2 regions of the Bacillus sp. P4_E1 genome follow, and region 2 is predicted to be linked to the other one. Evidence: riboswitches for the same ligand, from Rfam matches in the RefSeq annotation. Region 2 holds a riboswitch; the other holds the start of a gene.
The links. A riboswitch is a leader RNA that binds a small molecule or an ion and turns the genes downstream of it on or off. The one in region 2 is predicted to bind S-adenosylmethionine.
Positions count from the first base shown of each region.

Region 1: linked by a shared signal. The riboswitch ahead of mtnW (2,3-diketo-5-methylthiopentyl-1-phosphate enolase) and the one ahead of AC1DS7_RS15040 (methionine ABC transporter ATP-binding protein) in region 2 are both predicted to bind S-adenosylmethionine.

Region 1 covers NZ_JBFUIV010000012.1:12,830-28,442, forward strand. The annotation lists gene AC1DS7_RS17355 (carbon-nitrogen family hydrolase) at 1-111, opposite strand, end outside; gene AC1DS7_RS17360 (aminotransferase class I/II-fold pyridoxal phosphate-dependent enzyme) at 126-1,316, shown strand; SAM riboswitch class I at 1,369-1,474, shown strand; gene mtnW (2,3-diketo-5-methylthiopentyl-1-phosphate enolase) at 1,539-2,783, shown strand; gene AC1DS7_RS17370 (2-hydroxy-3-keto-5-methylthiopentenyl-1-phosphate phosphatase) at 2,780-3,439, shown strand; gene AC1DS7_RS17375 (methylthioribulose 1-phosphate dehydratase) at 3,436-4,074, shown strand; gene AC1DS7_RS17380 (1,2-dihydroxy-3-keto-5-methylthiopentene dioxygenase) at 4,052-4,564, shown strand; gene AC1DS7_RS17385 (hypothetical protein) at 4,884-5,159, shown strand; gene AC1DS7_RS17390 (DUF3909 family protein) at 5,271-5,603, opposite strand; gene AC1DS7_RS17395 (NAD(P)-dependent oxidoreductase) at 5,609-6,487, opposite strand; gene AC1DS7_RS17400 (serine hydrolase domain-containing protein) at 6,492-7,619, opposite strand; gene AC1DS7_RS17405 (GGDEF domain-containing protein) at 7,769-9,061, opposite strand; gene AC1DS7_RS17410 (nitroreductase family protein) at 9,372-9,989, shown strand; gene AC1DS7_RS17415 (hypothetical protein) at 10,224-10,442, shown strand; gene AC1DS7_RS17420 (DUF3915 domain-containing protein) at 10,639-11,010, shown strand; gene ptsP (phosphoenolpyruvate--protein phosphotransferase) at 11,107-12,819, opposite strand; gene ptsH (phosphocarrier protein HPr) at 12,819-13,082, opposite strand; gene ptsG (PTS glucose transporter subunit IIABC) at 13,218-15,281, opposite strand.
Region 2 covers NZ_JBFUIV010000009.1:192,712-208,324, forward strand. The annotation lists gene AC1DS7_RS14965 (sigma-54 interaction domain-containing protein) at 1-497, opposite strand, end outside; gene AC1DS7_RS14970 (hypothetical protein) at 616-783, opposite strand; gene gabT (4-aminobutyrate--2-oxoglutarate transaminase) at 804-2,168, opposite strand; gene AC1DS7_RS14980 (HAD family hydrolase) at 2,324-3,070, opposite strand; gene AC1DS7_RS14985 (diacylglycerol kinase) at 3,265-4,170, opposite strand; gene gatB (Asp-tRNA(Asn)/Glu-tRNA(Gln) amidotransferase subunit GatB) at 4,692-6,119, opposite strand; gene gatA (Asp-tRNA(Asn)/Glu-tRNA(Gln) amidotransferase subunit GatA) at 6,134-7,591, opposite strand; gene gatC (Asp-tRNA(Asn)/Glu-tRNA(Gln) amidotransferase subunit GatC) at 7,606-7,896, opposite strand; gene AC1DS7_RS15005 (YiaA/YiaB family inner membrane protein) at 8,038-8,274, opposite strand; gene AC1DS7_RS15010 (MarR family winged helix-turn-helix transcriptional regulator) at 8,505-8,987, shown strand; gene AC1DS7_RS15015 (ArsA family ATPase) at 9,216-10,397, shown strand; gene AC1DS7_RS15020 (DUF3926 domain-containing protein) at 10,390-10,581, shown strand; gene AC1DS7_RS15025 (HXXEE domain-containing protein) at 10,645-11,127, shown strand; gene AC1DS7_RS15030 (MetQ/NlpA family ABC transporter substrate-binding protein) at 11,295-12,149, opposite strand; gene AC1DS7_RS15035 (methionine ABC transporter permease) at 12,171-12,836, opposite strand; gene AC1DS7_RS15040 (methionine ABC transporter ATP-binding protein) at 12,826-13,845, opposite strand; SAM riboswitch class I at 13,971-14,075, opposite strand; gene AC1DS7_RS15045 (cysteine hydrolase family protein) at 14,317-14,862, shown strand; gene pruA (L-glutamate gamma-semialdehyde dehydrogenase) at 15,175-15,613, opposite strand, start outside.

The sequences.
Region 1 (15,613 bases), on a different contig from region 2:
ATCCATTTGAATACATGCGACTTTCATTTTTTCAGCCCCATTCTCATTTTTTTCTTTACAAAATACTGGAAAGATTATATCATTTGTCACTAGAATTGTAACAACTTTCAAAAGAGGTGGAAAGTATGAAATTATTTCAACCTTCTGAGATAGTAACATCATTGCCAACACAATTTTTCGCTTCACTTGTTGCAAAAGTTAACAAATTCGTTGCAGCTGGTCACGATGTTATTAATCTAGGTCAAGGTAATCCAGATCAACCAACACCGCAGCATATCGTTAAAGCTTTACAAGATGCTGCTGAAAAGACCATTCATCATAAATATCCGCCATTTCGCGGACACGAAAGCTTAAAAGAAGCCGTGGCAACATTCTATCAACGTGAATATGATGTAGTAGTAAATCCAAAAACTGAAGTTGCTATTTTGTTTGGCGGAAAGGCTGGATTAGTAGAATTACCAGTTTGTTTTACAAACCCTGGTGATACTATTCTCGTTCCAGATCCAGGCTATCCAGATTATTTATCAGGAGTTGCTTTAGCAAAAGCACAATTTGAAACAATGCCGCTTATTGCAGAAAATAATTTTTTACCGGATTATACAAAAATTGATGACTCTGTTGCGGAGCGAGCAAAGTTAATGTTTTTAAACTATCCAAATAACCCTACCGGTGCTACTGCATCAAAAGATTTTTTTGATGCAACCATTCATTTTGCTAATAAACATAATATATTAGTTGTTCACGATTTTGCTTACGGTGCTATCGGATTCGATGGTCAAAAGCCTGTTAGTTTCTTGCAAGCAGACGGAGCTAAAGATACAGGTATTGAGATTTACACTTTATCGAAAACTTTCAATATGGCTGGATGGCGTATTGCTTTTGCAGTAGGAAATGAAAGTGTCATCGAAACTATTAACCTATTGCAAGATCATATGTATGTTAGTATTTTTGGTGCAGTTCAAGATGCTGCCCGCGAAGCACTATTAGGCTCGCAGTCTTGTGTGGTAGATCTTGTTAATAGTTATGAATCTCGGAGAAATGCTCTTATTTCAGCTTGTCACTCAATTGGTTGGAAAGTAAACATTCCAACAGGATCATTCTTTGCATGGCTTCCTGTTCCAAAAGGATATACATCTGAGCAATTTTCTGACATTTTACTAGAAAAAGCACACGTTGCAGTTGCTCCTGGTGTTGGATTTGGTGAGCACGGCGAAGGGTATGTCCGTGTTGGTCTCTTGCATACGGAAGATAGATTACGAGAAGCAATTAATCGAATTGATAAATTAAATTTTTTCAAAAAGTCATTGACAACATAAAAAATATCTGACAAAATTCAGTTATCTTAAAAATTTAAACATTTCTAAATACTTCTTATCAAGAGCAGGTGGAGGGACGAGCCCGACGAAACCCGGCAACCGATCTACAATTGTAGACACGGTGCTAATTCTCGCAGCATTATGCTGACAGATAAGGAGCTGGTTGTAAAAAAACCTCTCCTTAGCTGAGAGGTTTTTTTATTTAACTAGGAGGGTATAACAATGAGCGGAATTATAGCGACATATTTAATCCACGATGATTCTCACAACTTAGAAAAGAAAGCAGAACAAATTGCAATCGGTTTAACAATTGGTTCATGGACTCATTTACCACACTTATTACAAGAACAATTAAAACAACATAAAGGCAATGTCATTCATATTGAAGCGTTAGACGAACAAGAACATATTAACTCTTACCTTGGCAAAAAAGTATCACGTGGACTCATTAAAATTCATTATCCATCGCTGAACTTTAGCCCTGACTTACCAGCCATTTTGACAACAACATTTGGAAAACTTTCGTTAGATGGAGAAATTAAACTAATTGATTTAACATTCTCAGACGAATTAAAGAAACAGTTCCCTGGACCAAAATTTGGAATTGAAGGCATCCGAAACCTTTTACAAGTTCAAGATCGACCTCTTCTAATGAGTATTTTCAAAGGGATGATAGGACGGAATATTGGATATTTAAAAACTCAACTACGCGATCAGGCAATTGGAGGCGTAGATATTGTAAAAGATGATGAAATTTTATTCGAAAACTCATTAACACCACTTATAAAAAGAATTGAATCTGGTAAAGAAGTTTTACAATCTGTATACGAAACTTACGGGCATAAAACTTTATACGCAGTAAATTTAACAGGTCGAACTTATGATTTAAAAGAAAACGCGAAACGTGCGGTGGTAGCTGGAGCAGACATTCTTTTATTTAATGTATTTTCTTATGGATTAGATGTACTGCAAGCACTTGTAGAAGACGATGAAATCCCAATTCCTATTATGGCACACCCTGCTGTAAGTGGCGCATATTCATCATCGAAACTATACGGTTTCTCTTCTCCATTACTACTTGGAAAATTACTACGTTACGCTGGTGCTGATTTCTCTTTATTCCCATCACCATACGGCAACGTTGCATTAGAAAAAGAGGAAGCTCTTCTCATTACAGCAGCATTAACTGAGGAAGACCACTATTTCAAGAAAAGTTTTTCTGTTCCATCTGCTGGAATTCATCCTGGTTTCGTTCCCTTTATTTTACGAGATTTTGGTAAGGATGTTGTTATTAATGCCGGCGGTGGGATTCATGGGCATCCAAATGGAGCTCAAGGTGGTGGCAAAGCTTTCCGTGCTGCAATTGAAGCTACTTTACAAGGTAAACCACTCCATGAAGTGGATGAAATAAATTTGCATAGCGCACTACAAATATGGGGAAATCCTTCTCATGAGGTGAAATTATGAGTATTCAAGTATTTTGTGATTTCGATGGTACGATTACAAATAACGATAATATCATGTCCATTATGGAAAAATTCGCACCACCAGAAGCAGAGGAAATAAAGCAAAAAATTTTATCGCAAGAACTTTCTATTCAAGAAGGTGTTTCTCAATTATTTCGATTAATACCTATTAATCTACACGATGATATTATTCAGTTTTTACAAGAAACTGCTGAAATCCGTACAGGTTTTCATGAATTCATACAATTCATTAATGAAAATAACATTTCCTTTTACGTTATATCAGGTGGAATGGATTTCTTCGTCTATCCACTCTTACAAGAAATAATCCCTAAAGAACAAATTTATTGTAATGCAACTGACTTTTCAGGAGAATTTGTTGAAGTGAAATGGCCGCACCCTTGTGACGAGCAATGTCAGCATAGTTGTGGTCTCTGTAAATCATCATTAATTCGTAAACTAAGCTCTAAAGATGATTTTCATATTGTGATTGGAGATTCTATTACTGATTTACAAGCAACAAAACAAGCAGATAAAGTATTCGCCCGTGACTTCCTTATTACAAAGTGTGAAGAAAATCGTATTGCTTATACACCGTTTGAAACATTTCACGATGTTCTAGCTGAACTAAAACATTTGTTGGAGGTGAAATTATGAAACAACTTTTTCGTCAATGGTATGACTTAAGTGAAATTAAAAAAGAATTAACAACTCGGAATTGGTTTCCAGCAACGAGTGGAAATATTTCTATAAAAGTCAGTCATGATCCCCTTACTTTTCTTATTACAGCAAGTGGCAAAGATAAAACAAAAACCACTCCAGATGATTTTTTATTAGTAAATCATCAAGGAATTCCCGTTTTAGAAACTGAGTTACGCCCTTCGGCAGAAACAATATTGCATACACATATTTATAACAATACGAACGCCGGGTGCGTACTTCATGTTCATACAACTGATAACAATGTCATCACAAATTTGTATAGTGATGCAGTCACCCTTCAAAATCAAGAGATTATTAAAGCTCTTGATATTTGGGAAGAAGGTGCAACGATTAACATTCCTATTATCGAAAATGATGCTCATATCCCGACGCTTGGAGAGAAATTCCGAAAGCATATACAAGGAGATTCAGGAGCAGTATTAATTCGAAACCATGGCATTACCGTATGGGGCCGTGATAGCTTTGATGCAAAAAAAAGATTAGAAGCTTATGAGTTTTTATTCCAATTTCATATAAAATTATTATCAATTCAAGGAGGCGTTTCTAATGGCGCAAATTCGTATTCATGAGGAAAATACTCGTATTGAAAATGAAGTAGAAGTATCAAACTTTCTACAAGGAGAAGATGTTTTATATGAGAAATGGAATATTTCTAAACTTCCTACTCATTTAAAAGAAAATTACTCCTTAACAGATGAAAACAAAGCTGAAATATTAACGTTGTTTTCAAAAGAAATTGCTGATGTTTCAGAGCGCAGGGGTTATAAAGCATATGATGTGATTTCACTTTCAAATAGCACACCTAACCTTGACGAGTTATTAATTAATTTCCAAAAAGAACACCATCATACTGACGATGAAGTTCGCTTTATTGTCAGCGGTCATGGCATCTTCGCTATTGAAGGAAAAGATGGTCGATTCTTTGACGTTGAACTCGAGCCTGGTGATCTTATATCTGTGCCTGAAAATGCAAGACACTATTTCACCTTACAAGATGATCGCCAAGTTGTAGCTATTCGTATTTTTGTTACAACAGAAGGTTGGGTTCCAATTTATTAAGGTAGCTAGTTGAATAAAAGAACTTGGAACCCCTTTTCCAACCTTTTATTCACTCTACATATATACATCCTCCTATGGAACAGGCTTATTTCATAACATTGAAGTAAGCCTGATTTTTTATTTACTAAAATGATTTGTCCCTTTCGCTTGTTCAAATCAAATATCTCGAATCATAATTCCACTTTATCAAGTACATTCCGGAATATTTTTTGAACATTTATTGAACTTTTTTTGAATTTTTTCTGAAAATTCTGTTTTGTGTATGATATACTACAACTAATAAGAAGGAAATGAATATTGCAAACAGAGGGGGATAATCATGAGTTTACTTATCGCACTTATACTAGGAGTTACATGCGGAGCTATTCCTGTCATTTTAGGAGCTATTATGGAAGAATTAGAAGTTGGTGTTTTAGGTTTTGCTGCATCATGTGTAAGCGCTTTATTTTTTGGTTTATATGGTGCTATTCCTGTTTCTATTCTGTGCGCATTTTATATACTACGCCATGCTCGCGCAAAACAGCTCGGCCCTAATCACATTGCCCAAGTTATTCCATTCCCAATTGAACGATGCCGCCGCGCTTCCAGCCTATAAAGTGAAACTTTAATCAGTGGGAGTTTTACTGCACACAAATAGCGGGATAAATTATCCAACTTAAATATTATGCCTGCCTAAATAAATAAAAAGTCCTCATTTGAGGACTTTTTATTTATTTTCTTCTAGAAATTGAAACAATTCTTGCAAATGAAGTGCATCTTCACTGTAGCTAACGGATACATGACATGTCCCTTCAATCTCAGCATGCATATAAAGGACAATTCCATCCCGATCATATTTCAATGCCAAATAAAACTCCATTTCCTCTAACATCTTTTTCGAGCTTCGGATAACATAATGTCCTTTCTCATCTCTTCCATATTCAAAATCTGGTCCAAAATCGTATTTTTGTTTAAAAGCTTCTTTTTGCTTATCATTAATCTGTACACAAGTTGCTCGCTGCACAGCATCAATCATCTCGTCAAACTTTTGGAGATCCATTCCATTTACCCCCTTATATACTTTTTGTATAATACTTGTGTTCCGCTATTCTCTTTTCCATCTGCGATTAGCTCTTCATACAATTCCTTCGCTAGGGTTAAACCCGGTACTGGTAATTGTAATTTTTCAGCTTCATCTAAAGCAATCTTCATATCTTTCATAAAATGCTTTACATAAAAGCCAGGTTCAAAATCTCCTTTTAACATTCGAGGAGCTAAATTACTTAATGACCAGCTACCTGCTGCTCCTGTCGAAATACTCTCTAATACTTTATCTGCATTAAGTCCAGCCTTTTTCGCATATGCTACCGCTTCACATACTCCTATCATGTTAGAAGCAATTGCTATTTGATTGCACATTTTTGTATGTTGTCCACTCCCAGCAGGGCCTTGCAACTGAATATTTGTTCCTAGTTTTTCAAATAGAGGTAAGCAAATATCATATATTCTGTTCTCTCCACCGACCATAATTGCTAGTCTTGCTTCTTTAGCCCCAATGTCCCCGCCAGATACTGGTGCATCTAATGTATATATATTCTTGCTTTTCGCAACTTCATTAATACGTTTTGCCAATGTTGGTGTAGATGTTGTAAAGTCAATTGCTATCGTACCTTCATTTGCATGTTCTAAAATTCCATCAATCCCAAAGTACACTTCTTCTACATCATGAGGATAACCAACCATCGTCATAACAACATCAACTTGCTTTACTAACGCTTTCGGTGTATCACACCAAGTCGCACCCTCTTGCACTAAAGAATCCGCTTTTTCCTTCGTTCTATTATATACATATACTTTATAACCACTTTGCATTAAATGGTTGACCATACTTTTTCCCATTACACCAATACCAATGAAACCTATTGATAAATTTTTATTTTCCATCTTCTCATCCCCTTTGTTCTAATAAATCATTTACCATCTTTCGGAACTCTTTATTAAAATCATCATCCATACTATTTTTCACATTTGAAAATAAAATAACAAAAGTTCCTTTTTCTTTATTAAAATTATTGAAAGTGTTCCAACCAGATAGTACACCATGGTTATGGAAATAATCTGGATATATGTAAAAGCTAAATGCATATTTTCTTTCTTGTGAAGGTGTAAACATCGCTTGTATACTTTGTTCAGAAAGAAGCTTTCCATTTATAATCGCTTCATCTAATTTTTTCATATCCCCTACTGTCGTATACATCTCACCCGATCCATATAACCAGTCCACCCCTAATTTTTGTGCTAGTACAAGCTCTTGATCTTTCTTCACATACCCCTTCGTGAAGTTTTTATCTCCAGGCACCATATTTCCCATACCTGATTCATGCATCTCGGCCTTTGTAAATATATTTTCTTTTACATAGTCTCCTAAAGGCTTTTTCGTTATATTTTCTATAATATAAGCGAGCACCATATAATTATAATCCGTATACTTCCAACCTGTTCCTGGTGGAAACTCTAATTTTTGACTTCCAATCCAAGTTACTAAATTTATACGTGAAGCTACATTAACCTTCCCTTTCCCACTTTCCGGTAAACCAGATGTATGCGTTAATAAGTGATATAACGTGATGTGTTTATCTACTGGAAATGAAGGAATGTATTTATTTACATTATCTTGGATATTTAACTTCCCTTGTTCTTGTAACTGTAGAATGGATGTAGCAACAACTGTTTTCGTAATAGAACCGATACGATATTTTGTTTGAGGCGTATTTTCTATTTTATTTTGAACATCAGCATATCCATATCCTTTATTCAATATAACATGCTCTTTATCTGTCACCAAAACTGTCCCATTAAATTGCTTTCCTACTAAATACTGATCTAACTTTTGAGATATACTAGCATAATCAATTTTTTGCACTTCTTCTATATTATCCTGTACATCTGACTCAATAGCAGGAGTTACCTTTGTTGTTAATACTGCTTGTTCCTTTGGATCGGGATAGAGAAAATAGTATACTCCGCCGCAAACTACAGCAGACAGTGAAGCCATAACCATTATTTTTTTTATCATATTGTTCCTCCGTAATTACTTCATGTGAACTACCCACCACTTAGTCTCTCTTGCGAGCTTACTTGAAGTGGGAGCTTCTCGGTTAAAATGGTCCCCCATATTCTATTATCAAGTAATAAAAAAAAATCGCAACAATTTGTTGCGAAAAATCACATTTTTTCTTTTCTATATATACATACTTGATTTTTCCCATTTTTTTTCGCTTCATATAACGCAATATCCGCTCTTTGCATTAACTCTTCTCTTGTAATCCCTTGCTCATATAACGCAACTCCAAAACTCGCTGTTAATTTCGAAATTCCAGAGAAATGCTTTGTTTCAATGAAAAATCGCAATGATTCCGCAACTTGAAACGCTTCTTTTTCTACCGTATTTGTCACTAATATTATAAATTCCTCTCCTCCCCATCTTGCAAATACATGTTGAGCTTCAACTTTAGATTTCATAAGATCTGCAAGTTGTACTAATGCTAAATCGCCAAAATCATGACCATATGTGTCATTTACTGATTTAAAATTATCTATATCAAACAAAATAAGTGCAACTTTTTCATCATTACGTAATACATTCTCCCACTCTGTCTCCAATATTTGTTGGAATTTCAAGCGATTATATATTTCTGTCAATGAATCTATCATAGCCAATCTTTCTTGCTCTTGATAGATTTCATCTAATTCTGTAATCTCTGTGCATTTTACTATAAATCGCGATAAGTCTTCTGGTAATGGTGTCGCACGTAATAGAAAAGTAAATGCTTCTCCTTCATAATTATACATTTTAATTCTTCTTCCATTTGATAAAGTATCATCCAGCCATGTTATATCGTGAGTCGTCGAATAATATCCGTTCTCTCTAATAAGATGTTCTGCAAACACTAAATGTTGTTCACGATACGTAAATAAATTATCATGTCCGAAGAATTGTAAAAAATTCGTATTACAATCAACAATCTCATCATCTTCTACTATAAATAATAAATCATTTTGAAAATCAAACATCGTTTGAAGCAATTCTTGTTGTAAACTTACTTGTCGCACTAAAGAAAGCTGATATAAACTCTTATTCACTTCCTCTAGTACTACTTGTGGGGTTACTGGTGCTATAACAATATTACGTATTCCTAACAGTAGTAAATCTGCAAACTGATTGTCTATCTGTTGATCCCAAATGATAATGAATGTGCTCTGTGAATTATATATATTCTTTATATATTTTATTTGAGCAAAATCTGTTACATACATAATTACAATATGTGGTCTAGTTCTATGAAACAATATTTCTCCTTCTTCAAAACTATTTGCTATAAACATACATTTTGGATGGACGTTTTCTATCGTTTGTTGATGTGTACATCCATCTTCTATATAAAGGACATTCAACTGAAGATCTTGTAATACATTTTGGAAAACAGTATTCTCTAATAAAAAATGTAGTATGTTCATCACTAGTCTTCACTCACTTCATATATCTTGTTTTACTGAATTCCTCACAATCATTTTATAAAGAATTGTGAGGAACTCATATTAACAAGCTAATTGAGAATGTTATCTTCGCTTATCTGCTCTGGAAATTCCTTTTTTAGTTTATGATTATATGAATTGTATCGTTTGTATGAATGCCCTGCCTTACTATTTAAAACTTGACAATTAAAATAAAGGTATTATATTCTTAAATTCAATAACTTACAAAATGTAAGTAGAGTATATTACATTTATTTTATATTAAGTTGATATGTAATTTGGAGGATATATAATGACAAACAACGACTTTTTTAACGTTTTATATGAACGCACATCTACACGTGCATTCAACCCTGAAAAAGAAATTTCATCTACAGAGTTACATGAAATTTTAAAAGCAGCTGCGCAAGCACCTTCTGCTTGGAACTTGCAACACTGGAAATTCCTTGTTTTCCAAGGCGAAGATGTACAAAAACGATTACACCCAATTGCTTATAACCAACAACAAATTCTTGATGCTTCTGCCGTAGTCGCTATTTTAGGTGATTTAGAGGCATATAAAAATGTTGAACCTGTTTACGGTCCAATTGTAGAACAAGGATTTATGAAAGCAGACGCAAAAGAGCGCTTAGCTAAAAATATTGAATCTGCATATACTCGTGAGCAATACCCACGAGATGCTGCCTTTTCAAATGCTGCTTTAGCAGCAATGCAACTTATGCTTGCTGCTAAAGCAACTGGCTGGGATACTTGCGCTATTGGTGGCTTCAATCCACAGGCATTAATGGAAGAATTCAATGTTTCATCTCGTTACGTACCAATTATGCTTATTACAATTGGTGAATCAACTTTAAAAGGTCACCCTGCACCGCGCATGAGCGTAGAACAAGTAAGTGAATGGGCGAAATAATAAAAACGAAGGTAATTTCATTACCTTCGCTTTTTTATATTCTGTCACACATCCGTAATATTACAATGTATTATTCGACATCTATACATAGAGAAATTGTAATTTTTACGCTATCACCATAAACAAATATGGCGTTTTGTGTCGAAATTTGTTAAAGCATTGAAATATAACCGTGTATTTTTGTTACAATTGTGATACAATGATAACAAATAGATAACAAGAGAGGGATTTTCATTGAGTTCATACGGAAGCTTTATCGCACTTTTGAGTTACATAGTAACTGTACTACTGCTATATTTTATTGGCGATGCTGCAAACATATCAGTGTTACAATTCCCTAAAGAAGAAGCGTTACAATTAGAAGCAGAAAAACATACTGCACGATCCATTGCACCACTACTCTTAGCTCTTCCTGTATATATCATCGTTTTATATAAAAGTAAAAAAGTGTAAAGGCTACCTAATTCATTCATTTCGGTGGTCTTTACATTTTTTTGTGACATTTCCCCTATTTTAAACATCATTCCATACTAAATACCCATCTAGTCATTTAAAATGAGAAAATCCCCTAGAAAAATTTCCATTATCTGTCCAGTCACTAACTACCGAACTTACATAGATTATAAGTGTGAAGGGGGTGATGAGGATTATGTTTGGATCATTTGGATGCTGTGATAACTTTAGAGACTGTCATCATCGTGAAAGAGAGTGTGACCATCGCGACCATCGCGAGAAAGAGAAAGAAGAAGTTAGACCACAACGACCTGCTGTATGTAACGTACTTGCTAGCATTTCAGTTGGAACAGAGCTTTCTCTTTTAAGCATTAGAGGTAACGGAACATTCAACAATGTAATTTTTGAAGGTTTCGCTAACGGCGTTGCTCTTTTCTCTGCTTTAGCTCGTAATAATAACGACAAAGATAACAATAACAATAAAGACGATAAGAACAATCAAAATCGTAATACTTTTACTGGTATTTTACGTGTATGCCCAACTGATATCGTTGCAATCGCTATCTAATTCTGTTCCTTATCCTCTATAGTAAGAAAACAAGATTTACTTTTCTCATAGAAAAAACCTGAGACCGATTTCAAATCGACTCAGGTTTTTTTACTATTATATGCTTTTAACTAATTCAACAACTTCTTCAGCAGTTGACATTGTTAATGCTTTTTCTGCTAATGTTTCCATTTCTGCTTTTGACAACTTGCTTAGTTGTGTTCTTGCAGGAAGGATAGATGTTGCACTCATACTGAACTCATCTAAGCCTAATCCTAATAATAATGGGATAGCAAGTGAATCTCCCGCCATCTCACCACACATACCAGCCCATTTGCCCTCTTTATGAGCAGCATCGATAACCATTTTTACAAGACGTAAAATAGATGGGTTATATGGTTGGTATAAGTAAGCTACTTGTTCGTTCATACGGTCTGCAGCCATTGTGTATTGGATTAAGTCATTTGTTCCAATAGAGAAGAAATCAACTTCTTTTGCGAACTGATCAGCTAATACTGCTGAAGCTGGAATTTCAACCATCATACCAACTTCAATAGAATCAGAAACAGTTGTACCCGCTTCTACAAGTTTTGCTTTCTCTTCTAATAAGATTGCTTTCGCTTGACGGAACTCATCAAGAGTTGCAATCATTGGGAACATAATTTTCAAGTTACCGTATACGCTAGCACGAAGTAATGCACGAAGTTGTGTACGGAACACATCTTGCTCATCAAGACATAAGCGAATTGCACGGTATCCTAAGAATGGGTTCATTTCTTTTGGTAAATGTAAGTATGGAAGTTCTTTATCTCCACCGATGTCAAGTGTACGAACAACGACTGGTTGATCTTCTTTTACACCTTCAAGAACTGCTTTATACGCTTCGAACTGCTCTTCTTCTGTTGGAAGATTGTCACGGCCCATGTATAAGAATTCTGTACGGTATAAACCAACGCCTTCTCCGCCATTATCGATAATACCTTGTACATCATTTGGTGTTCCGATATTAGCAACAAGCTCAACGTGATGTCCATCACTTGTTACAGTTGCTTGGTCTTTTAATTTTGCCCATACAACTTTTTGCTCTTCAAATTTCGCTTTCTTTTCTTCAAAAGAACGAAGAGTTTCTTCAGATGGGTTTACAATTACTTCTCCATCTAAACCGTCAATGATTACGATATCGCCGTTTTGGATTTTCTCCATAACAACTTTCGTACCAACAACAGCTGGAATTTCCATAGAACGAGCCATAATTGCAGAGTGAGATGTACGTCCACCGATATCAGTTGTGAAACCTTTTGCATACTTACGGTTTAACTGAGCTGTATCAGATGGTGTTAAATCTTCAGCAATGATGATTACTTCTTCAGAAATTGTACCAGGGTTTGAGAAGTTAATTCCTAGTAAATGTGCAAGAACACGTTTTGTTACGTCGCGAATATCCGCAGCACGTTCTTTCATGTATTCGTTATCCATGTTTTCAAACATAGAAATAAACATTGATGCAACTTCATCCATTGCAAATTCAGCATTTACTTTTTCGCCATTTACTTTATCTTTTACTGGATTCACTAATTCTGGATCATTTAATACTAATAAATGTGCTTCAAAGATAGCAGCTTTATCAGCACCTAGCTCAGCAAAAGCATGGTCCTTAATAGCTTCTAGTTCAGATTTTGCTTTCTCAAGCGCAGCGTCTAAGCGTGCAATTTCAGCAGCTTCGTCTGTAATTGATTTCTTTTCAATGTTAAATTCAGGATTCTCAAGTCTGAAAGCCTTTGCAATAGCAATCCCACTTGATGCAGCGATCCCTTGGATGTTAAGAGTCATTATTCTCCTAATCCTTCGTTTTTCATAGTTTCTTCGATAGCTGCTAGTGCTTGAGCTGCATCATCACCATTTGCAGTGACCTTAATTTCCGCGCCTTGTTGAATTCCTAAAGACATAACACCCATGATTGATTTTAAGTTAACGTTTTTTCCGTTATACTCTAAGTTGATGTCAGAACCAAATTTGCTTGCAGTGTTTACAAGTAGAGTTGCTGGACGAGCATGAATTCCTGAGTCGCTAGTTACTTTAAAGATTTTTTCCATGATAATTTATCTCCTTCAAATACAGTATTTTTTTAGTTGTATAGACGTGAGTACTACATCATCTATTGTATATAATAGGCGATGTTCGGTCAACCACATCGCCTATTATAATTATAAACATTTTGCGTCAAATTCCTACTGAATGTCAATAATAGCGTTTTCGCCCTTCTTAACATTTCCATCTTTTTTCAATTCGACTTGTTGCCCTTGTTGTAAATTCGTAAAGACGATTGGTGTAATAATAGATGGTGCATTTTCTTTTACAAATGCAAGATCTACTTTTAATAATGGTTGTCCTTGTTTCACTTTATCACCTTGTGCTACAAGCGCTTCAAAGCCTTCACCATTTAATTTTACAGTATCAATACCGAAGTGGATTAAAATTTCTTTTCCGCCTTCAGACTGAATACCAATCGCATGTTTTGTAGGGAATACATTTACAATCTCACCATTAACCGGAGAAACTACTGTTCCTTCTGTTGGCTCAATCGCAAATCCATCTCCCATCATTTTCCCTGAGAATACTTGGTCAGGTACTTCTGTAATCGGTAAGATTTTCCCTTCAATTGGTGAAACGATTGTTTCATTTTCATCAACCTGTTGAGGAGCTTCTTCCACTTTTACAGGCGCTTCTTTTTCAACATGAGGTGTACGACCTGACATAATATCATGAATTTGTGATTTTAATGTGTCAGATTTCGGTCCGAAAATAGCTTGAATGTTATTTCCAACTTCAAGTACACCGGCTGCTCCAAGCTCTTTTAAGCGGTCTTTATTTACATTTTTTTGTTCGTTAACTTGAACGCGTAAACGAGTAATACAAGCATCTAACGAAGCAATGTTTTCTTTACCACCAAGTGCTACTAATACTTCACGTGGAAGTTCTCCTGCTTCTGTTTTCCCTGCGCCTTCATTAGCATTCGCTACTTCACGACCAGGTGTTTTTAAGTTCCATTTACGGATTGCGAAACGGAATCCGAAGTAGTAAATCACTGCTAGTACAAGACCAACAATAATTACCCACCACCATGCCGTACGACCTGGTAGTACACCGAATAATATGAAGTCAATTAAACCACCAGAGAATGTCATACCAATTTTAACACCTAAAATTTGCATTGTCATAAATGATAGGCCAGCGAATACTGCATGAATTCCGAATAATACTGGTGCTACGAATAAGAATGAAAATTCAAGTGGTTCTGTAATACCTGTTAAGAAAGATGTTAATGCAGCAGATCCTAAAATACCAGCTGCTAATTTTTTATTTTCCGGACGTGCTTCATGGTACATTGCTAAAGCTGCTGCTGGAAGACCGAACATCATGAACGGATACTTACCAGTTGTAAATGTACCTGCTGTTAATTCTACGCCGTCTTTTAACTGTGCCATAAAGATTTTTTGGTCACCACGGATTAATTCGCCAGCTGCATTTGTATACTGACCGAATTCGAACCAGAACGGTGAATAGAAAATATGATGTAATCCAAATGGAATTAACGAACGTTCGATTAAACCGAATATAAATGCTGCTATCGTTCTATTTGCATCAATCATTTGATGTGAGAACGTATTTAAGCCACCCTGAATGTATGGCCAAATGAAGCACATGATAATACCTACCACTAAAGAGAATGTTGCAGTTGCGATTGGTACGAAACGCTTACCTGCAAAGAAACCTAAGTATGATGGTAATTCAATGTTGAAGTATTTATTATAACAATATGCCGCTACTATCCCGACGATAATACCACCAAACACTCCTGTTTGCAGCGTTGGAATTCCTAATACGTTTGCATATGCTGGATCTGAAAATCCAATTTTTACTGGATCTGTTCCAGTGCTTGTTACTTTCACTAGTTTATCTACTTCTAAGAACACACTCATCGTTTTGTTCATAATTAAGTATCCGACGAACGCTGCTAAACCAGCTACTCCGTCTCCACCAGCTAAACCGATCGCTACCCCAACTGCGAATAATAGCGCAAGGTTAGCGAAAATAATATCGCCAGATTGTTCCATAATTTTTGCAACCATTACGAACCAATCTGCTTTTAAAGCAGGGATAACATTTGTTAGTTGTGGATTTTGAAATGCATTACCAAATCCAAGTAAAATACCTGCTGCCGGTAAAATCGCTACTGGAAGCATAAGCGCTTTTCCGACTTTTTGAAGAACACCAAAGATCTTCTTAAACATGGAAACCCTTCCTCTCTTATCTATATTGATACTTTTCGACAAACGCCAAAAAGGCATGAGGAAAAAAAAGATAGAACGATAGCTATACAAAGGGTAGTATGTCCCTTTCTTTAGCTTACATTCCCAACTTTTCTCCACTCATGCCTGATCGAATCAGTAACACGTGTCAAAAATAGGATTACGTATAAGTTCACTATAATTAAAGCAAACGTTTTCGTTATTTACCTTAATGTGTTTGTCGAATTTTGTATAACTTTGCAATAGTTATTATACATAACTATTGTAAGCGATTCAATCATTTTTTTTAACGTTTTCATTTTAGACAAAAATAT
Region 2 (15,613 bases):
GATACTTTTTTTATTGTTTCGATTATTTTTTGCATAGCGATACTTTTAAAAATAAGTCCTTCGTGTTCATATGTTTCTCTTAATTCTTTTTTATATGTTTTTAACTGATTATCCATTTCCTCTACCTTTTGACGTAATTGATAGAGTTCTGTAAGATCACGAGAATAACTAATCACTCTTCTTAAATTTCCCTCATCATCAAAAACAGGCCTTGTACGAACATGCAAATACTCTCCTGATTTCGTTGTTTGAACAAGTTCAACTGGCCTTTTCTTTTCAATTACTTCTAACGTTGCAGACGGATAAAAAATCCCTTCTTTTTGTAGTTCTTTTACATGCTTTCCTACTAATTCCTTAGCAGAGAGCTGGTAATGTCTTTCACACATGCTATTTACACGTACAACGATTCCTTTATCATCCGTAACAAAAATTTCGTCAAATGCATATTCAAATACATCTTGTAAATCCATCAACACTCGTTCCTTTTCTGCAACCATCCTAGCCACCCCTTACTTTAAATCCATCGATTCACTTCACTATCTTTATTATAAAGTGAATTTTCTGCATTTTATATAGAGTAAGCTAGAATGTTTTCAATTTGTTATTTATACAAATCTATTTATATTTTTCAACACATAATTCGCTGCCTTGAAAAATACAGAATGCCATCGCAACCACACCCTCACTTTGTTTTAGCTTGGCATGGGGCAGGAAAAGGGGCTGATCGATTATATATATGACCAGATGCTCTCTTCCGCCTAAAAAGAAAAGCTTTATGCCCATTTTTAAGTTATCCCAATTCTTTAAACACGAGCGATATTTGCTTGCTCATAACAAGCTTGCAATGATTCTTCAATTATTGTTAAACCTTCCTCAAGTTGCTCATCTGTAATCACTAATGGCATTAAAACACGAATAACATTTCCATATGTTCCTGCTGATAGTAGAAGTAATCCATGCTTATTTGCTTCTGCACATAAATTAGACGCTAATGTTTTATCAGGCGCTTTCGTCTTGCGATCTTGAACGAGCTCGAATGCACACATTGCCCCTAAGCCGCGCACATCACCGATGCAATTATATTTGTTTTTCATCTCTTGGAATCGGTTCATTACGACTTTCCCTACTTCTATCGCTCTATCATTTAATTTCTCTTTTTCTATTACATCAAGCACAGCTAATGCAGCCGCACATCCTAGTGGGCTTCCTGCATACGTTCCGCCCAGTTCTCCCGGTGCAGACTCATTCATAATTTCTTTACGTCCAATCACGCCACTTATCGGTACACCAGCACCTAATGATTTAGATACCGTAATTAAGTCTGGAACGACATCATAATGATCAATTGCAAAGTATTTTCCGGTACGACTAAAGCCTGTTTGAATTTCATCAGCTACAAATAAAATACCGTGCTCTGAACAAATGCTGCGTACTTCTTGAACGAATTTCTTACTTGGAACGATAAATCCGCCTTCCCCTTGAACAGGTTCCATTACAACTGCTGCAATTGTTTCTGGTGCTACTTCTGATATGAAGAAGTTCTTAAACTCTTCAATGATAAAGTCATCATACTGCTCTTCTGTTAACCCCTCTGGGCGACGGTATTCATATGGGAATGGCGCTTTATATACTTCTGGAGCAAATGGGCCAAATCCAAATTTATATGGTTTTACTTTACTTGTCATCGTCATTGTCATTAATGTGCGCCCATGAAATCCTTTAGAAAATGCGATAATTCCAGGTCTCTTCGTATATTTACGAGCAATCTTCACTGCATTTTCAACCGCTTCTGCCCCACTATTTAAAAACAGCACTTGTTTATCGAAATTACCTGGTGCTACTGCGGCAAGCTTTTCCGCTAATTCAATATATGGCTCATACATCATCACATTAAATCCAGTATGAATATATTGATCTACTTGTTTATGAAGCGCTTCTTTAACGGCTGGATGACAGTGTCCTACATTAATTGTCCCAATTGCTCCTGCGAAATCAATGTACTGATTTCCATCCACATCTGTTACGAGTGCACCATTTGCAGACTGTACAAATGTTGGAATACCATTACTTACTCCTTTTGGTACTATATTTTGGCGGCGTTCTAATAAAGACGCTGCTTTCGGTCCTGGAATTTGTTCATTTACTTTAGCAAATTTTTTTGTGTTCATTGTGTACCCCATCCTTTTCTATACAATGTTTTCTCTTTATATTGCAAGATGTATGCCAACTTCCTCTTTCTAGTACTCATCCCATTCTCTTACTATCTCGGCATAAAAAAATAAGTCTATAAAGACTCATATAGAGTCCTTATAGACTTATTCATTTATACATTAGACTTTCCTTGTTCCCAAATAAACTCACCTGAATGAGAAATTAAATCTTCAACAGATTGTAATACTAAATCTGCAAGTGGTTCTAACGTTTGACGATCACCCGTACCAGATAGTACGCCAATCGCATAACAGTCGCCACCATTTTTCGCTAAATGTAAATCCGTCGGTGTATCCCCGACGACTGCTACTTCACATGTCTCTAAATTAAATCTCTCACAAAACGACTCTACAATTTTTTTATCTGGCTTCTGTGCTGGAAATGTATCTGAAGCTATAACACAATCAAAAAAAGCTTCCAATTGATATTGCTTTAAAAATAATTCTGTCGGCGCGAAATCATCAGCTGTAACGACACCTAGAATAAACCCTCTATCCTTTAACGCTTGTAAAACTTTCGGTAAATCTGCCGTCATTCTCATATGTGAACGATGCTCGTACATAAGAGCAAACAACTTTTCACTCACCCATTGATGCATCTCTTCTTCTCTAGATGATGCAATATACTTACAAAGCCCCTTGGCCACATCAAGACTCGTTCCAGCAGCGAGCGCACTACGCGGGTGAACAAATGCTCCATCTACGCCAATCTCTTTTAATAAAGCCTGCTGCATTGACTGTGGGAGTTGATATAATTTTATACATTCAGCGACAAGCTCTTCAGCTACTTTTATCCAAATTGAATGAAAATCCATTAATGTCCCGTCTTTATCAAATAATATTGCTTTTACCTTCTCCATAGCATCCTACCTCTCATTTCTTATCTCTTCCAGTGTAGCAATAAAATATGGATATAAAATAAACGAATTGTAAAAATACCATAAAAATCAAACTAACTTACAATTTACAATTCATCTGCACATAGAGAAACTTTAATCAGTGGGGGAATCTTATTGCTCGCAAATAGTGAGGTGAAAGCAAAAAAAAGATGCCTTTACAGGGCATCCTCTTGATGTTCAGGAACAAATAGTTCCAGACAATGATATATATTTTCAAATTCCATTGGTGCATCTCCGCCATATTCACCATCTAAGTTGATCATTAATTTATCAGGTGAATGCACTTTAATACGATTCGCTTGTGTATATAGTACTTTCGGATTGTTAATATGTTCCCCACGCTGCGCTTGTGTTGCTGCTTTAATTAAATCAGCGATAGAACCTTTTTTCAGTACTAATAAATCAAATAATCCATCGTTAATAGATGCATATGGTGCTACTTTTTCGAATCCACCAACTGAACGAGTATTCGTAATTAAAAACATCGTAATTTCTTCTTGTAGCAACTTCCCATCATACTCAATTTCAACATATGTTGGATGTAATGATGGTAACATTTCGATTCCTTTTAAATAGTAAGCAAGTTGGCCTAATACCGTTTTTAGCTTGCTTGGTACTTCATATGTTAATTCTGTAATACGACCGCCACCAGCGATATTAATGAAATATGTATCATTCGCTCTACCAAGATCTAACGGTACCGTTGTTCCTTCACAAATAATATCCGCAGCCTCTTCAATAACACGAGGTACACCGATCGCACGCGCAAAATCATTTGTCGTTCCAACTGGAATAATTCCAAACTTTGGACGATGCTCATGTCCTACTAAACCGTTCACTACTTCATTTAACGTACCATCACCACCAGCTGCGATAACAACATCAAACTTACGATCCGCAGCTTGCCTCGCTGCCACAGTCGCATCTCCAGGACCAGTTGTCGCATGACAAGACGCTTCATATCCAGCTTGTTCTAATTTTTGTAATACTTCTGGTAAGCTCTTCTTAAATAGCTCGCGCCCAGAAGTAGGATTATAAATAATTCTTGCTCGCTTCATCATTTATTAGCACAGGAAATTCCTTATTCATTGAAAAACGAATACACCGAACCCTTATTCAGTATCCCTATGCTTACCTCCTCTCATCTTCCTATCCTTCTTTAATTCCGCTCAAACAGGCAGTAAGAACCCGATTCGTGTAGCCCATCAAAAGTAACTATTCACTCCTGATAGTTTTTCTTTATTTAACCAAGAAATTTATCCCGCTATTTACGGGCAGTAAAACTCTCACATCAATTTACATATAATGAATAATAATTATCTATTATTTCATGAGATGAAAAAACTCTCTATGTCTAGATTTATCATTATTCCCACCTTTTTGCAACTATCATACCATAGTTGCTATACAAACATTTTTTCACTTTTGACAGTTAATCAAACGTTTGTTTAAATTATTTTTCACCATTTAAACAAACGTTTGATTAACTCAGAAAAAACACCCAAATACGGGTGTTTTTTCTGTTTAATCTTTAAGAATCTATACTATTTTAGCGTTCAAAAATAAGAATTCTTCTCTTTTTTTAGCGCTTATTAATCTCTTCAAGTAAGATTTTATTAACAAGCGGTGGATTTGCTTGTCCTTTTGTAGCTTTCATAATTTGACCAACTAAGAAGCCAATTGCACGGTCTTTACCGTTTTTAAAGTCTTCAATAGATTGCTCATTATTATCAAGAATTTCTGTTACAACCTTACGAAGTGTTCCTTCGTCAGAAATTTGAACAAGACCTTTCGCTTTAACGATTTCTTCTGGGTCTCCACCTTTTTCAATTAATTCATTAAATACTTTCTTCGCGATTTTAGAAGAAATTGTACCTTTTTCAATTAATTGAACCATTTTAGCTAAGCCAGCTGGCGTTAATGCAACGTCTTTTAATTCTTTTTGTTGTTTGTTTAAGTATGCAAGTACTTCACCCATTAACCAGTTTGATGTTAATTTCGCATCAGCACCGTCTGCAACTGTTGCTTCAAAGAAATCAGACATCTCTTTCGTTAATGTCAATACATGCGCATCATAAGCTGGTAAGCCAACTTCTTCAACATAGCGAGCTTTACGTGCATCTGGAAGTTCTGGAATAGAAGCACGAATTTCTTCTTTCCACTCATCGTCGATGTAAAGTTCAACTAAGTCTGGCTCTGGGAAGTAACGGTAATCGTCAGATCCTTCTTTTATACGCATTAAGATTGTTTTCTTCGTTGCTTCATCATAACGACGTGTTTCTTGTTGGATGATACCACCAGATAATAATTCTTTTTCTTGGCGCACTTGCTCATGCTCAAGACCTTTTTGCACGTAAGTGAAAGAGTTTAAGTTTTTCAGTTCTGCTTTTGTACCGAACTTCTCTTGTCCAACTGGACGAAGTGAAATATTCGCATCACAACGAAGAGAACCTTCTTCCATCTTACAATCAGATACACCTGTATATTGAATGATTGATTTTAACTTCTCTAAGTACGCATATGCTTCTTCTGGAGTACGCATATCTGGCTCAGATACGATCTCGATTAAAGGCATACCTTGACGGTTGTAGTCTACTAATGAACCGTCAGCTGCATGCGTTGATTTACCAGCATCTTCTTCTAAATGAAGACGTGTAATACCGATACGTTTCTTTTTACCGTCTACTTCGATTTCAATCCAACCATTTTCACCAATTGGCTTATCAAATTGAGAGATTTGGTAAGCTTTCGGATTATCTGGGTAGAAATAGTTTTTACGGTCGAACTTCGTTTCCGTTGCGATTTCACAGTTTAATGCCATTGCGGCTTTCATTGCAAAGTTAACTGCTTCCTTATTTAAAGTAGGAAGTACCCCCGGGTATCCTAAGTCAATTACACTTGTTTGTGTATTTGGCTCCGCTCCGAATTCTGTTGGACTCGCAGAGAAAATTTTCGAATTTGTTTTTAACTCAACGTGAACCTCTAAACCAATAATTGTTTCTAAATTCATCTATGCTCGCCTCCTTACAGACTTGCTTTTTTTGTATGATAGTCTGTTGCTTGCTCAAACGCATGTGCAACGCGGTAAATCGTCGTTTCATCGAAGTGTTTACCAATGATTTGTAGACCAAGTGGCATGTTGTTAGCACCGAATCCACATGGAACAGAAATCGCTGGAACACCCGCTAAGTTTACTGGAATTGTTAAAATGTCATTTGCATACATTGTCATTGGATCGTCCACTTTTTCGCCCACTTTAAATGCTGGAGTTGGCGTTGTTGGTCCAATAATAACATCGTAGTTAGCAAATACATTTTCAAAGTCATTTTTAATTAATGTACGTACTTGTTGTGCTTTTTTGTAATATGCATCATAGTAACCAGAGCTAAGAGCAAATGTACCAAGCATAATACGACGTTTTACTTCATCACCGAAACCTTCGCTACGTGTGTTTTTGTAAAGATCTAATAAGTTATTTACATTATCAGAACGAACACCGTAACGTACGCCATCAAAGCGTGAAAGGTTCGCAGATGCTTCAGAAGAAGATAATAAGTAATACGTTGCTAGAGCGTATTTAGAGTGCGGAAGAGATACTTCCTCCCAAGTTGCGCCCATACCTTCTAACACTTTTAAAGCAGCTAGTACTGACTCACGAGCTTCTTCGCCAACACCTTCGCCTAAGTATTCTTTCGGTACAGCAATACGTAAACCTTTAACATCGCCTGTTAAACCAGCTAAGTAGTTTCCTACTTCAACGTTTGCAGAAGTTGCATCCATACGGTCAATACCTGAAATAGCTTGTAATAAGTATGCATTGTCTTCTACTGTACGTGTAATCGGTCCGATTTGGTCAAGTGAAGATGCGAATGCTACTAATCCGTAACGAGATACGCGTCCGTAAGTTGGTTTTAAACCTACAACGCCGCAATATGCAGCTGGCTGACGGATAGAACCACCCGTATCAGAACCTAGAGAGAATAATACTTCTCCTGCTGCTACTGCTGCTGCAGAACCACCACTAGATCCGCCTGGAACGTAATCTAAGTTCCATGGATTTTTTGTAGCGTAGAAGCCTGAGTTTTCATTTGAAGAACCCATTGCGAACTCGTCCATATTTAATTTACCGATTGTAACTGTGTCAGCAGCTTTTAGCTTTTGTACAACTGTCGCATCGTAAATTGGATCGAAGTTTGCTAATATTTTGCTCGCACAAGTTGTACGAAGACCGTTAGTTACAATGTTATCTTTTACACCAATTGGCATACCGAATAATAAACCATTATCCTCAGCACCAATCTTTGCATCTAATTCTTTCGCTTTCGCGCGTGCATTTTCTTCATCTAATGTAAGAAAAGCTTTTACGTTATCTTCAACATCCGAAATACGTTTGTAAGATTCTTCTACTAAATCCGTAACGGAAATTTCTTTGTTGTTTAACTTCTTATGTAACTCTGATACAGAATGATCAAATAATGACATCGAAATTCCCTCCTCTATTCTAATACTGCTGGAACACGGATTTGATTATCTTTGTGATCCGGTGCATTTTTTAATACTTCTTCTACTGGTAAACCTTTTTCTGGCACATCTTCACGCATAACATTTTTCATAGTTAATACATGAGTTGTTGGTTTTACATCAGTTGTATCTAATTCATTTAACTGTTCTGCAAATGTAACAATTGCATCTAGTTGTTTTTGAAATTTTTCTGCTTCTTGATCAGTAATTGCAAGACGTGCTAAATGTGCTACGTGCTTTACATTCTCAACGGAAATTCTTGACACGGCTAGGCCACCTCCATAATATATCGTTCAATCTACAATACTATTGATGATACCAAATTTCCAGTACTTCAAGCAAGTCAACACACGGCACTTACGGTATTTTTACATAAAAAAAGAAAGGCAAATGCCTTTCTTTACAATTTACTCTTTATCTAACGATTTATTTTTCGGAAATCTCTCGTTATCTTCTTCATTATCACGAATTGTTTTTTGTAATACAAAACAAGACATCGTTAAAAATAATGTTCCAATTAAATAGTATCCTTTTACACTAAGCGTTTCATCTAGCGTATAAATCCCAATTAGCATTCCTGAAAGCGCACAAACAAATGAAGTCCATGCTAAAAACGTGAACGCTTGCGTATTTCGTCTTCTCATCGTTCTCCCCCTCGTTAGCTGTACACCTATTATAGATAAATATATTTATCACAATGGGTTTTTATGTAAAATCATTTTTCTATTTATTAATCTATCACAAAAAATTTCTATTTTGAAGATAATTTTCTTTTAAATCTGAAAAAACAGTTAAAAACATTGACATTTATTTCAATTCCACATAAAATAAAAACAAATATTACGAACCTCGAAATATACGGGAGTGGAAATAATTGTTACAATATGAACATTTTTTAGACTTACTGCTAGATAACGCCAAGAAACTTTTCTATCCTGAAGAATGGGTAAGCCTTGATTTAACACTTTCCAAGACAGAAGTATTTTGTTTACTTTGGATGGAGCGAAATACGGATATTACAATGACAAAAATTGCTGATCTTCTTGATATACCGATGAGTACAACAACGGGCGTTGTAAATCGCCTTGTAAAAAAGGGATATATTGAACGCTACCGGAATGAAAGCGATCGACGCATTGTATTAATTCGTTTAACAGAAAACGGCGTAATGCTCGTTCAAGAAGTAAAACAAAATGCGGCCCATTACTTTAGCCTAGTGACAGATGCATTGTCAGAAGAAGAAAAAGCATTCTTACTACAAATATTCCAAAAGATCATGAATCACATTGCTACGTCACAGCAAAAAACAGAAGAAAAGATTTCTACACCTAAAATGAAAAACATTCCGATTGAATAAAGTGAAACTTTAATCAGTGGGGGTTTTTCTCATCCCTCACTGATTATTAGTTGAACCAATCGGGCATTTACGGACAGTTGACCTCCCACCTAATTTGTTTGCTCCAGTCGAATTTTTGGGCGGGAGTCTTACTGCCCGTTAATGCGGGATAAGACCCTAGTTGGGTTTTTATTCAATTAAATATTTCGACACTCGTAATATTCGACATTCGAAACAAAGGGGATATTAATGATGAGAATTATTCTGTATACAGGTAAAGGCGGCGTAGGAAAAACTAGCATTTCAGCAGCAACAGCAATCCAAAGTGCAAAACAAGGATTAAAAACATTAGTAATGAGTACAGATCCTGCTCATAGTTTAGGGGATTCATTTGGCATAAAACTATCTTCTGAGCCACTAGAAATTCGCGAAAACTTGTGGGCACAAGAAATTAACACTATTTATGAAATGGAAAAAGGCTGGGGGAAATTGCAGAAATACATTACACTACTCTTCACTTCAAAAGCAGCTGATGATATTACAACAGAAGAATTAACGATGTTCCCTGGTATGGAAGATTTAATTAGCTTACTTCGAGTACTCGATTACTATAAACACAACACTTACGACGTCATCATTATTGATTGCGCACCGACTGGAGAAACTTTAGCAATGCTTAGCTTTCCAGACATGCTCGGCTGGTGGATGGAAAAACTCTTTCCTATTAAAAGGAAGATTTTAAAAGTTGTTCGTCCTGTAGCTCAACCACTTCTTGGTGTCCCCCTTCCAACTGATGATATTATGGACGAATTAACGAATACGCTTGAACAGCTCGGAGAAATGAGAGATATTTTATCAAACCGAAAAGTAACGAGTATTCGCGTTGTTGTAAATCCTGAAAAAATGGTCATTAAAGAAGCTCAGCGTAGTTTTACTTATTTAAACTTATACGATTATAACGTAGATGCCATTATGATTAACCGCGTCATCCCTAACACTGTTACCGACCCTTACTTTCAGGCATGGAAAGATACACAAAAGAAATATAAGGCGTTAATTAAAGATAGTTTTCAGCCACTTCCTATTTACGAAGCTCCCATGTTTGAACAAGAAGTTGTTGGTTTAGCTATGTTAGAGCGTGTAGGAAATGCTTTATTTAAATCAGACCCTTCTCCTACTGAAGTGAAATTTAATGGCCGCACACAATATGTAAAAAAAGATGGCGATGAGTATATTTTCGTTCTGTCCATTCCCTTCTCAAACAAAAGTGAACTTTCATTAAATCAAAAAGGTGATGAACTTATTATTCGAGCCGGCTCTATGAAGCGAAATATCACCTTACCAAAAACATTAACACACCTTTCTATTCAAGGAGCTAAGTTTGAAGATGATGTACTAAACATTCGGTTTGGAGGTGTAGTACATGCATGATGAATTACTAAGAAAGGTAATTCGTACAAAAATAAAAATCGGTATGCGTATATTAGAAGAGCTACCGAATCCGATTCAGCAATCAGCTAAGCACGCACTAAATATTTTGCAAGAGGAGCTCTCCTCCTATGCTGAAGAACAACCGCAACCTGAGAGTAATTTAAAAAGCATCATAATTGAATAACTATACCCTTGTAGAAAGCCTTTTCTTATAGGCTTTCTATCCCTTTATTGGAGCTGATATAAGTTGATAAAAACATCTTCAACAAGACATTTCACCACTAATACAATCTGGCTAATCCCCCTTCTATTCTTTTTTCATAACCTTGAAGAAGCTTTCCAAATGCCACAATATATCGCTAATCGATTTTCGATCCATTTTATAACTAACAAACAATTTTTCATTGCAATTTCCATATTAACAACCTTCGTCTTACTCATAGTCATTCTATATCAATTAAGCATCATATCTTCTATTTATTTGATCATTTTTATACAGGGCTGTATCTTCTTTAACGCCGTTCAGCATATTATCTTGTATTTCATTTATCGTTCTTATAATCCAGGAGTAATCTCAGCATCTATCATTATCCTATTTTCTCTTTTCTTATTTTCATCAAAGAAACTATTAATCCCTAAAAAGAAATTAGCAAGTACACTCATTTTTAGTTTAATCTCTTACCCAATCATAATTTGGATTTCCTTATTATTAGCCAGCTGCTTTAATTAAAAAAAGACCAGGAAAACTCCTGGTCCATCACTCTACTTAACAAACATTGGATTCTATGTTATACAAAATTAGAAGGTACAGAATTAGGGTTTTGTTTGTTAAGTAGATTATATGTTGAACGAGCTAACAGCGGAGGGGTTCCTACTGTTAGTCGTTAAACTCAATAATTATTTTACGATTTTTTCAAGCTCATCAAGTGAAAGATCTACTGAAATTGAACCATCATTTGTTTCTTTCTTAATTGCATCTGTTACTTCTTTTGAATGGTATAACTCAATTACTTTTTTCAGTGTTGGATCATTTTTATCTTTCGTACGAGCTGCGAAAATATTAATATAGGCCTTTGCATTTTCATTATTTGGATCTTCTAAGAAAATTGGATCCTTCGCTGGGTCTAATCCAGCTTGACCAGCAACACCGTTATTAATAACTGAAGCCGCTACATCTTTTAACACACGAGGTGTTTGCTGTGCGATAACCGGTGTAACTTTTAGCTTCTTCGGATTTTCAGCGATACCGCTTGGATCCCCAAATAGACCAAAATCTTTCTTAAGCTTTAATAATCCAGCTGCATCAAGAAGTTTTAATGCACGTGCTTGGTTCGTTGGATCATTCGGAATAGCAATTTCCGAACCATCTGGGATTTCATTTGCTTTCTTATATTTTTCAGAGTATAAGCCCATCGGTGCAATTTGCGTTGTACCAACAGCTGTAATATCTAACTTATGCTCCTTTTTAAATTGCTCTAAGAAAGCAATGTGCTGGAATGAGTTTAGTTCAATATCTCCATCAGCTAACGCTTTGTTGGGTGTTGTGTAATCAGAGAACTCAACCAGTTTAATTTTAATCCCTTCTTTTTCAGCTTTTTTCTTTAAAATTTCCCAAACGTCTCCATCTGTTCCAGTTACACCGACGCGAACTACTTTCTCTTTCGCTCCTGCACCTGTGTCTCCACCTGAGCAGCCGCTTAATGCTGTAATTCCTACGATCGCTGATAATGCAAATGCTAAAATTTTCTTCATTTTCTTTTCCCCTCTTCCTTTTTATGATCTGCGTAAAAAGACTTTCGCAAAGTAGTTCCCTAAATTTTGAGCCACCTGTACAAGAATAATAAGTAAAACAACCGTTACAAACATAACTGACGTATCAAAGCGTTGATAACCATATGTCATTGCTAAGTCACCAAGACCGCCACCACCGACAAGTCCTGCGACTGCAGAAAATTCAATTAAACCGACCGTCATAAACGTGACACCTAGGATCAATGGTGCTAAAGCTTCTGGTACGAGGATTTCAAAAACAATTCTAAGTGGTGAAGCGCCCATTGCTTGTGCTGCTTCAATTACTCCTTTCGGAACAGAAACAAGATTGGTTTCAACCATTCTAGCAATACCAATTGATGCGACTAACGTCATTGGGAAGATTGCTGCAGCCGTTCCAATCGTCGTTCCAATAACACTTCTTGTTAGTGGGCTTAAAGCTACTAAAAAGATAATGAATGGAACCGGACGAATTGTATTAATTATGATATTAAGAATAGAAAAGACCCATTTATTTTCTAAAAAATTCCCTTTTCTCGTCACATACAATAGTAAACCTAGAGGTATACCAAGAATTGTAGCAAATATAAGGGTTACAATTACCATTAAGAGGGTATCCCCCGTCGCATCTAATATGCGAGGCCAAAATATACTCCAATCAACTCGCATGAGCTTCTACCTCCTTCAGCTGCACTTGCAGTCTTAGATGTTGTAATGCTTTTTGAATTTCTTTCTGTTCACCTTGTAGTTCTACAAGAAGATTTCCAAATAGCACATTTTGGAGTTCAATAATATTTCCATAAAGAACATTTACATCGACGTTATAGTTTTTCGCAATATATGATAGTACAGGCTGTCCTGTCTCTTCCCCAGTAAAAGTCAGGCGATAAATCTGACCTCCGTTTTGAATTTTCGCTAGAACACTTTCTGGTAAGTGATCATTAATAACAGAGCGTACAAAATTTTGAGTGGTCTTTGTTTTTGGTTGTGTGAAAACGTCAAACAGTTTTCCTTCCTCAATTACTTTTCCTTTTTCCATAACGGCTACACGGTGACAAATTTCTTTCACAACGTGCATTTCATGTGTAATAAGTAGGATCGTTAAATTGTACTCTCTATTTACTTTCTTTAATAAATTTAAGATTTCTGTTGTTGTTTCCGGATCTAAAGCTGATGTTGCCTCATCACATATGAGAATATCCGGTGATGTCGCAAGTGCTCTTGCAATCCCAACACGCTGCTTTTGTCCACCTGATAACTGTTCTGGATAATAGTTCGCTTTATCTTCTAAACCAACAAATTTTAGTAGTTCATTCACTCTTTCTTTTATCTCATTCTTCGGCAATTTCGCTAACCTTAATGGATAAGCAATGTTCCCAAACACCGTTCTTGAATTAAATAGATTAAAACTTTGGAAAATCATCCCAATTCTTTGTCTTAGTTTCCGTAATTCTTTCGCCGATAATGATGTAATATCTTTATCATCTATTGAAATTGTTCCTGCAGTTGGTCTTTCTAACATATTTACTAAACGTAATAGCGTACTCTTTCCAGCACCACTAAATCCGATAATGCCAAAAATTTCGCCCTTTTCAACTGACAGCGTTACATCCTCAACCGCATGAACAGATTGCCCACCTGATTCATATACTTTACTTACATTGTTAAAAGAAATCATTTTCTTCCCTCCTATATGCTGTAAAACTTGAAGTAGAGCTTTCGAGGTAAAATAAAAAGTGCTCTCCTTCTTATCAGTAATAAAAGATAAGAAGGAGAGCACTTTTATATGTACTCATTCACATCTTCTCATCTTCCAAGCCTTTATAGGCTTGCTGGAGTTAGCACGGTATTAAAAAACCCGTTGCTGAGGTATCGTAGGGCCAGTCCCTCCACCTCTCTGGATAAGAGTGTATCGATTTAATTGTCGTTTAATTAAGTCTTATTATAGAACTCAGAATAATGAGAGTCAATACATTTTTCGGAAAAATATTAATTATTTCTCTATTTGAATTTTAAAATAAGAAGTAACAATACAATAGTGATTTTTAAAGTTATGTAAAATCCTTCTCACTCATACTTTTAAAAAGGAGAATCTTCTCTACTCATTGAATAACATTATTTGAATATGAAATCGGAGGAAGATAGATATATGAAAACAGCTCTTTTGCTCGTCGACATTCAAAATGATTATTTTCCAAGCGGAATGATGGAATTACGTAATCCAGTAGAAGCAAGTGAATATGCTAGTCAGCTACTACAACATTTTAGAATAAGAAACGAACCTATTTTTCATATCCAACATGTAGCTATAAAAGATAGCGCTACTTTTTTCCTACCCAATACAGAAGGTGTCCATATTCACGAAAATGTCCGTCCACTTAGAGAGGAAACCGTTATCCTTAAACATTATCCAAATAGCTTCCGAGAAACTGATCTTCTAGAACAATTACAACGTTCAGGAATTGAGCACGTCGTAATATGCGGGATGATGACCCATATGTGTATTGATGCTACAGTAAGAGCTGCTTTTGATTTTGGCCTTCACTGTACCGTAATACACGATGCTTGTGCTACAAAAGATCTTTCATTTAAGAATGCTACTATACCAGCTGTTTATATTCATAATACAATTTTGGCGAGTTTAAATGGAGTATACGCAAATATAATGAGTACAGAAGAGTTTTTAGCGACCTAAAAAAACACTCCTTTCAGTTAGCAAAGCCGAAAGGAGTGTTCTCTTGTCTAACCATAGATTTTCTTTCAAATTGTATTATACAGGAAATCCTCAAAATGAATACTAAAAAATATGACTAATAAGTCAATTTTTCTCGCTGTTTTGTTTCTATTTTCATGTTTATCCCGATATTAATAGGGTTTAACTAATTCAAAAGAACAAATAGTAATATTTGGCAACCTTTTCTTGATTGAAATTAACTAGCTTCTATTATAGAGAGTTTCTCAAAAAGAAAAGATCTTCACAGTCTGTGAAGATCTTTTCTACTATTTCTTATAAAGTTTCAGAAGTAGTTTTTGCTTGCATGTGAAGTGCTAAGTAGTCAGGGCCACCAGCTTTAGAGTCTGTACCAGACATGTTAAAGCCACCGAATGGTTGGTAACCTACGATTGCACCAGTACATCCACGGTTGAAGTATAAGTTACCAACGTGGAAGTCTTCGCGTGCTTTTTCAATATGGTCACGGTTGTTAGAAAGAACTGCTCCTGTTAAACCGTATTCTGTATTATTTGCAATTGCAAGTGCATGATCAAAGTCTTTTGCTTTACAGAATGCTACTACTGGTCCGAAGATTTCTTCTTTCATTAAACGAGCATCTTCTGCAACGTCAGCAACGATTGTTGGTTGGATGAACCAGCCTTTAGAATCGTCTCCTTCGCCACCTGATACGATTTTACCTTCTTCCTTACCAATTGCAACATAGCTCATTACT